DNA from 2 places in the Lentzea sp. NPDC051213 genome. Region 2 is predicted to be linked to the other one. Evidence: riboswitches for the same ligand, from Rfam matches in the RefSeq annotation. Region 2 holds a riboswitch; the other holds the start of a gene.
The links. A riboswitch is a leader RNA that binds a small molecule or an ion and turns the genes downstream of it on or off. The one in region 2 is predicted to bind S-adenosylmethionine.
Positions count from the first base shown of each region.

Region 1 (4,182 bases), on a different contig from region 2:
CGACGTACCGCGTGACCGTGAAGAACGGCAAGGAGATCAGCCGCGAGAAGATCGGCGGCAAGGTCACCAAGGAGCCGAAGCCCAAGAAGATCACCGTGGGCACGAAGCCGCTGCCCGACGGCGAGGTCTGGGACCGTCTCGCCAAGTGCGAGGCCGGCGGCAACTGGGCCATCAACACCGGCAACGGCTACTACGGCGGCCTGCAGTTCTCGGCCAGCACCTGGGCCTCGAACGGTGGCACCCAGTACGCGGCGCTGCCGCACCAGGCGACCCGTGAGCAGCAGATCGCCACGGCGACCAGGCTGCGCGACCGCGCTGGCGGCACCTACGCCGCGTGGCCGGGCTGCCGCGCGAAGCTCGGCCTGCCGTAACCCCTCACCTTTTCAGTCACGCGGGGGCCCTACGTTTCCTCAGAGGAAACGCGGGGCCCCCGCGTGACGTTTCGCGGCGTGGCGGAGGCGAGCTCCGGCGTCTGCGAGAATGCGCGGGTGAGCCTGCTGGGTCCTGCCGAAGTCCGTCGTCTGGCCGAAGAGCTGGGCATCCGCCCCACCAAGAAGCTCGGCCAGAACTTCGTGCACGACCCGAACACGGTCCGCAAGATCGTCGCGGCCGCCGAGCTGGACGAGGACGACGTCGTGCTGGAGGTCGGCCCCGGCCTGGGCTCCCTCACGCTCGGGCTGCTGCCCAGCGCCAAGCAGGTCGTGGCCGTCGAGATCGATCCGCCGCTGGCCCAGCGGCTCCCGCAGACCGCGCGCGAGATGGACCCCGAGAACGCGGACAAGCTCCACGTGGTCCTCAAGGACGCGATGAAGGTCTCGAAGGACGACCTGCCCGTCCAGCCGACGGCGATCGTGGCCAACCTGCCGTACAACGTCGCGGTCCCGGTCGTCCTCCATCTCATGAGTGAGTTGCCGACCCTGCGAAAAGGACTAGTCATGGTCCAGGCCGAGGTCGCGGACCGGATGGCGGCCAAGCCCGGCAGCAAGATCTACGGGGTGCCGAGCGTGAAGCTCGCCTGGTACGCCGACGCGAAGAAGGCAGGCCCGATCGGCCGGAACGTGTTCTGGCCGGCGCCCAACGTCGACTCCGGCCTGGTGTGGTTCCGGCGCCACGAAAGCCCGCTGTCCACAGTGGATCGCAAGAGGCTTTTCGAGATCATCGACGCCGCGTTCGCGCAGCGCCGCAAGACGCTGAGGGCGGCGCTGAAGGGCTGGGCGGGAGGCGTCCAGCAGGTGGACGAACTGCTCCAGAAGGCGGACGTCGATCCCCAGCAAAGGGCCGAGCGGCTTGGCGTGATCGACTTCATTCGGATTGCTGAGGCTTAGGCCGGGGATCCATCGGCCAACAGTGTGATCTGTCGAACGAATCGGAATCTGGCTTGCGCAACCGAACGTCCGTCCGGTTGACTACAACTGCCATCCGGAGCGACTGAGAGACCTGGCTCTACGACGTCGCAGCAACCACCCGCTGGATGCGGGCAGGTGCTAACGCCAGGACCGATGGAGGATCACCATGGGTACCACGCGAATGCTGACGCGCCGTCGAGTCGTCGACCAGTGCCGTCGCACCGCTTCTGCATGTCGTCGCCACCTCGTCTAAGGCGCCTTCTAAAAGTCCTTTGACGCGCACTCGGCGTACGAGTGGCGCACACCTGAGCAGAACTTCGACCGCGCGTGCCCGCCGAAATCGGGGCACTGTGCCGTCGAGCGCAGCCGTGGAGCAGACGTGATCACTGTCGAAAACCTCACCAAGTCCTTCCAGGGCGTCAACGCCCTCAACGGCGTCACCCTCGATGTCGACGCGGGCACCGTGCTCGGCGTGGTCGGCCCGAGCGGGGCCGGCAAGTCGACGCTCGCCCGTTGCGTCGCGCTGCTGGAGCGCCCCGATTCGGGTGCGATCCGCGTCGACGGCACGGACATCACCTCGCTGGACGGGTCCGCGCTGCGGGCCGCCCGCCGGCAGATCGGCGTTGTGCCGCAAGGGGATTCGCTGCTGCGGCAGCGGACCGCGGCCGGCAACATCGCGCTGCCGCTGGAGTCCGCCGGCGTGCCGGGACCTCAGCGCCGCAGCCGTGTGGGCGAGCTGCTGGACCTCGTCGGCCTGACCGACAAGGCCGGTTCCTACCCCGACCAGCTGTCCGGCGGGCAGCGCCAGCGCATCGCCGTGGCGCGTGCCCTCGCCGCGAGCCCGAGCGTGCTGCTGGCCGACGAGCCCACGTCCGCGCTCGACCCGGAGACCACCGGTTCCGTGCTGACGGTTCTCGACCGTGCGCGCGCCGAGCTGGGCGTGACCGTTCTCATCGTCACGCACGACATGGGCGTGGTCCGCAAGATCTGCGATGACGTCGCCGTGCTGGAGCAGGGCCGCGTCGTCGAGCACGGCAAGGTGCTCGAGCTGGTCGGTGACGCCGCCAGCCGCACGAGCAGTGCGCTGCTGCCCGCCGTCGACCTGAACCCGATCAACGAGAGCAACTACGACCGCGTCGCGGACGTCGTGCTCGTCGGGTTCGCCGCGGTCGGCGCGCTGCTGCCCGAGGCCTCGCACCGGTTCGGCGTCGAGCTGAACATCGTCGGCGGCGGCCTCACGCGACTGGGCGAGACCCCGGTCGCGCGGTTCCGCCTCGGCCTGAACGGCGAGCGCTCCGACTCCGCTCTCGAGTGGATCGGCGAGGCAGGCGGCGCGGTGCAGAGGTCCCTGAAGGGACCGCAGGGAGTAGCTGCGTGAGGTCTGCTACACCCTGGTCCGACGTCGTCACGTACCTCGTCGAGGCCACCGGGGAAACGCTGTACATGGTCGGCGTTTCCACCCTCATCGCCACAGCTTTCGGCATTCCGGTCGGTGTTTGGTTGCAGCTCACCGCACGAGGTGGGTTGCGACCGAACACGGTCGTGCACCGCCTCTTGAGCTTCGTCACCGACCTGGGTCGCTCGATGCCGTTCATCGTGCTGCTCGTCGCGCTCACGTCGGTCACCCGGCTGATCGTCGGTGGCTCCATCGGCAGCACGGCGGTCATCGTGCCGCTGGCCGTGGGCGCCATCCCGTTCGTGGGGCGGCTCGTGCAGAACATCCTGTCCGAGGTGCACGTGACCGTGGTCGAAGCCGCGATCACCACCGGTGCCTCGACGTTGCGGATCGTCCGCAGCGTGCTGATCCGCGAGTCGTTGCCCGCGCTGATCAACGCCATCGGCGTCACCGTGATCGCGCTCATCGGCTACTCCGCGATGGCCGGCGTGATCGGTGGCGGCGGGCTCGGCGACCTCGCGATCCGCGAGGGCTACCAGCGCTTCAACGACCGGATCCTGTGGAGCACCGTGGCGTGGCTCGCCGTGCTCACCACCGTGATCCAGTTCGGGTTCACCCGTGCCGCCCGTGCGTCCGACCGGCGCCGGCACGCCTCAGTCTGATCTCTCTCCGCCGCTCGAAACTCTCAAAAGGAACGTCATGCGTATTAAGGCTGCCCTGATCGCGGTCGCTTTGACCTCTTTGACTGCTCTGTCCGCTTGCTCGTCGGGCGGAGCGTCCGCTTCGGACACGCTGAAGGTCGGCGTCTCGCCGGTCCCGCACGCGCAGATCCTCAAGTACGTGGCGGACAACCTCGCCGCGCAGAAGGGCCTGAAGATCGAGGTCGTCGAGTTCACCGACTACGTGCAGCCGAACACGGCGCTGGTCGACGGCTCGCTCGACGCCAACTACTTCCAGACCGTGCCGTACCTGGCGACGTTCACGAAGGAGACCGGCGCCGAGGTCGAGTGGGTCGAGCCGGTCCACGTCGAGCCGCTGGGCCTCTACTCGAAGAAGCACAAGAAGGTCGACGACCTGCCGTCCGGAGCCAAGATCGCGCTGGCCAACGACGCCACGAACGAGGCCCGCGGCCTGAAGCTGCTGGAGGCCAACGGTCTGATCAAGCTCAAGGCCGTCGACGCGCCGACCGTGCGCGACGTCGCGGAGAACCCCAAGAACCTGCAGTTCGTGCCGCTGGAGGCCGCTCAGCTGCCGCGCTCGCTGGAGGACACCGACGCGTCGGTGATCAACGGCAACTACGCGATCGACGCGGGCCTCAAGCCCGCCACCGACTCGCTGGCGCTGGAGAAGGCCGAGCACAACCCGAACGCGAACGGGTTGGTCACGCGCACCGAGCTCAAGGACGACAAGCGCATCCGCGACCTCGCGGAGCTGCTCGGA
Region 1 is NZ_JBITEX010000015.1:7,119-11,300, reverse strand. Features, by position in the region: gene ACIA8G_RS42610 (transglycosylase family protein) at 1-371, shown strand, start outside; gene rsmA (16S rRNA (adenine(1518)-N(6)/adenine(1519)-N(6))-dimethyltransferase RsmA) at 450-1,325, shown strand; SAM riboswitch class I at 1,413-1,506, shown strand; gene ACIA8G_RS42600 (methionine ABC transporter ATP-binding protein) at 1,726-2,724, shown strand; gene ACIA8G_RS42595 (methionine ABC transporter permease) at 2,721-3,404, shown strand; gene ACIA8G_RS42590 (MetQ/NlpA family ABC transporter substrate-binding protein) at 3,442-4,182, shown strand, end outside.
Region 1: another riboswitch for S-adenosylmethionine. It lies ahead of ACIA8G_RS42600 (methionine ABC transporter ATP-binding protein); the one in region 2 lies ahead of ACIA8G_RS39225 (aminotransferase class V-fold PLP-dependent enzyme).

Region 2 (4,182 bases):
AGAGGATGAACCCGACGACACCCAGCGCGATCAGCGCGAGGATCCACGTCCAGCCCTCGGCCAGCCCGAAGGCGGCACCGGGATTGCGGACGAACGTCAGGTAGAGCACGCCACCGAACAGCTTGATCGGCTCGGCATCCTCGAGAAAGGCCACGGACAGGACTTTTGTGAGGATGTCCAGGACCAGCACACCGGCCGCGAGCACGGCGAGCAGGTGCACTCTCGGCTCCGGCAGCGACCCGGTGATCGAGAACTCGGCAGCGTCGTCGTCCTCGGAAGGCTTCGTTTCCGCAGCCTTCTCCGGTTCGGCGTCCGCCTCGGGTTTCGGTTCCTCGACCACCTCAGGCTCGCCGGCCTGCTCTTCAGCAGGCTTGGCGGCGGCCTTCTCGTCGGCCTTGGACTCGTCACTCACCAGGTCATTGTCCACGACCGGGACTACGCGAGGAACGGCGGCAGGGTTCGGCTGTCGTCCTCGGGCACCCAGCGGCCGTCGCGCTGCGTGTAAGTCCACTTGGGACCTTCGGTGACGAGCGTGCGCAACGCCGCCACCAAACGGTCCACGTGCTCGGCCGTCGTACCGAGGCCGATCGACGCGCGCACAGCGCGTTCTTCGTTCGAACCGGCCTGCTTGACCAGGCGGCCGACGATCACGTGCGCGCAGAACGCGCCGTCCCGCACACCGATGCCGTACTCGGCGGAAAGGGCCGCCGCGAGGAAGCCCGCGTCGAAACCGGCGATGGTGAAGCTCACGACGCCCACGCGGTCGGCGTCGGTCAGGATCGACAGCTCCCGGAAGCCGGGAACCGTGCGCAGGCCCTCACGCAGGCGCGTGAGCAGCTCCTGCTCGTGCGCGATGGTCTGCTCCCAGTGCCGCGAGAGGATCTCGCAGGCCGCGGCCAGCGCGTGCACGCCGACGACGTTCGGGCTGCCCGCCTCGTGCCGCTCCGGCACCTTCGACCAGGCAACGCCCAGGCGGTCGCCGTGATCGGTGACCTTGGCCGTGGCGCCGCCGCCCACCAGGTACGGCTGGGCCTGCTGCAGCCAGTCCGCGCGGCCCACCAGCACGCCGGCACCGAACGGCGCGTAGATCTTGTGACCGGAGAACGCGATGTAGTCGACGCCCAGCTCACGGGCGTTGATCGGGCGGTGCGGGGCGAGCTGCGCCGCGTCCAGCGCGACGCGGGCACCGTGCGAACGCGCGACCTTCGCGAGCTCGGCTACCGGCCACAACTCGCCGGTGACGTTGGACGCCCCGGTGACGATCACGAGCCGCGGACCGACCGGGGCGGCGGTCAGGGCCCGGTCCAGTGCCGCGAGGGCCGCACCGGACGACGTAGGGGTGGCGATCCGCTGCACGTTGGGACCGCGCCAGGGCAGCAGTGCCGCGTGGTGCTCGCTGTCGAACAGCACCACGGCCGTGCCCTTGGGAACGCTGCGTGCCAGCAGGTTCAGCGAATCGGTGGTGTTGCGGGTGAAGACGACGGCGTCGGAGGAGTGCGCGCCGACGAACTTCCGCACGCGGTCACGTGCCTGCTCGTAGACGCGGGTGGAGACCTGGGAGGCGAACCCGGCGCCGCGGTGCACGCTGGCGTACCAGGGCAGCAGCTCGTCGACGGCGTCGCGGACCTCCTGCAGACACGGCGCGCTGGCCGCGTGATCGAGGTTGGCGTACGTGACGCGCTCTCCGGTCACCAGCGGAATCCGCAGGTCGGAACCGACGACAGCGGGAACCGAAGCGGTGGTGTTCGGGGTGATCGCGAGCGTCATCGAGCTGCCTCCTGCGGCCTGGGGGCCTGACTGGAGGCCCGCGCTTGACCGGCGCCCTACGCGCCGGACCAGGTCCTCACCAAGGGCACCCCACCGCGGTAGGAGGGTTGCCGGCCAGCAAGCTTGGGCTTGACGCTGGCTCTCATGACCTGCCGATGACGTTAGCGGACCCTCACAACACGCGTCGAGAGCCGATCACATGGTGAGAAGCCTCGGAAACCGAGCTAGTCCCCGGTCTCGCCCTTCCACCGTGCGTAGCGACCGGCGCGGTCCACGGCTCGTATCCGCCGCTCAGCGGCATCGCGCGCCTCTTCGGTGGTGACGATGAGCAACTGGTCCTCGGTCTGCAGCCTGGTCGTCGGCTGTGGCGTGAAACTCTTTCCGCCGCGCACCACGAGGCTCACCGTGGCGCCGCTGGGCAGCCGCAGTTCGGACATGTAGACGCCGTGCAGCTTCGACCCGCGCTGGAGGTGGACCTGCAGCAGTTCGGCGCCCAGCTCGTCGAGCGGCGAGGAGTCGACCTGCACCTCCTGCGCTTCGCCCGAGCGCACCAGACCGAGACGCCGGGCGAGGAACGGCAGCGTCGTGCCCTGCACCACCGTCAGCACGATGACCAGCACGAACACCGCGTCTACCAGCTCGCGCGCACCCTCGACGCCCTGGATCAACGGGATCAGCGCGAAGACGATCGGCACCGCGCCGCGCAGACCTGACCACGAGAGGAACGCCTGTTCGCGCCACGGCACCTTGAACGGCAGCGCGGCGAGCATCACGGACAGCGGCCGCGCCACGAAGGTCAGCACGACACCCGCGATCAGCGCGGGGAACAGCACGTCGAGCAGCCGCGAGGGAGAGGCGTAGAGGCCCAGTAAAACGAAGAGCCCGATCTGCGCGAGCCAGCCGAGGCCCTCGGCGAAGGAGAGGGTGTCGGCGCGGTGCGGCAGGCGGGCGTTGCCGAGGACGAGCGCGGCCACGTAGGTGGCGAGGAATCCGGAGGCGTGCAGCAGGTCGCCCGCCGTGTAGGCCATCACGCACACCGCCACCGTGGCGAGCGGGTACAGGCCGGTGGCGGGCAGCGCCGCGCGTCTCAGCCCGGCGCCACCGAGCCAGCCGAGCGCGACACCGATGAGCGCGCCCGCGGCCAGTTCGTAGAGCACCAGCAGCGGCGCGGTCCAGGTGATCTCGTCCGCCGAGGCCAGCAGCACGACGGCGATGTAGACCGGCGCGTCGTTGAGACCCGACTCGAGCTCCAGCGCGCCGGTGAGCCGCGGCCCCACGCCCAGTGTCCGCAGGACGCTGAAGACGGCGGCCGCGTCGGTGGACGACAGCACCGCGCCCCAGAGCAGCGCCATCCGCCAGTCGAGGCCGAGCAGGTGGTGCAGTGCCGTTCCGGTGATCGCGACACTCACTGCAACGGCCACTGTGGACAGTGCGACGCCTAACCACAGCGAGGTCTTCACGGCCTGCCAGCGGGTCGTGAGCCCGCCCTCGGTCAGGATCAGCACGAGGGCCGCGATGCCCAGCGACTGGGTGAGGTCCGCGTCGTCGAAGTGGATGCCGAGCACGGACTCGCCGAGGACGACGCCGATGCCCAGGTACAGCAGGAGTGAGGGCAGGCCGAGGCGGATCGACACCCGCACCGCGATCACGGAGACCAGCAGGACGGCGGCGCCGATGCCCAGAACAAGCGTGACGTCACCCACCTGGACCATTCTGATTGATCACCACCGAAATGGACGAATCCGACGCGACAACCCGACGTTCGCACCTACCGGGCTCATGCACAGTGGAGCATGTTGATCAGTGGCTCAATCCCTACCCTGCACGGAGTTGAACCATGAGGATCCTGATCGCGCTGGCGGCCGCCTTGATGGTGACCGGAACCACAGCAGCGCAAGCGGCCGCTCCGGCGGTCATGGCCGCCCCCAACATCTCGGTGGCCAACGTCCAGTCACACCTCAACCAGTTCCAGTCGATCGCGAACGCCAACGGCGGCAACCGCGCTCACGGACGTCCGGGGTACCTGGCCTCGGTCAACTGGGTGAAGAGCAAGCTCGACGCGGCCGGCTTCGTCACGCGGGTGCAGTCGTTCACCTACGGCGGCGCCACCGGCTACAACCTGATCGCGGACTACCCCGGCGGCGACGTGAACAACATCGTCATGCTGGGCAGTCACCTCGACAGCGTCACCGCGGGCCCCGGCATCAACGACAACGGCACGGGTTCGGCGTCGATCCTGGAGGTCGCTCTCCAGATGAAGGCCACCGGCTTCCAGCCGGCCAAGCACGTGCGGTTCGGCTGGTGGGGTGCCGAGGAGCGCGGCCTGATCGGCTCGACCAACTACGTGAACTCCCTGTCGGCGACCGACAAGTCGAAGATCAAGGCGTACCTGAACTTCGACATGACGGGCTCGCC
Region 2 is NZ_JBITEX010000011.1:190,090-194,271, reverse strand. Features, by position in the region: gene lspA (signal peptidase II) at 1-412, opposite strand, end outside; gene ACIA8G_RS39225 (aminotransferase class V-fold PLP-dependent enzyme) at 436-1,767, opposite strand; SAM riboswitch class IV at 1,803-1,917, opposite strand; gene ACIA8G_RS39220 (potassium/proton antiporter) at 1,992-3,479, opposite strand; gene ACIA8G_RS39215 (M28 family metallopeptidase) at 3,605-4,182, shown strand, end outside.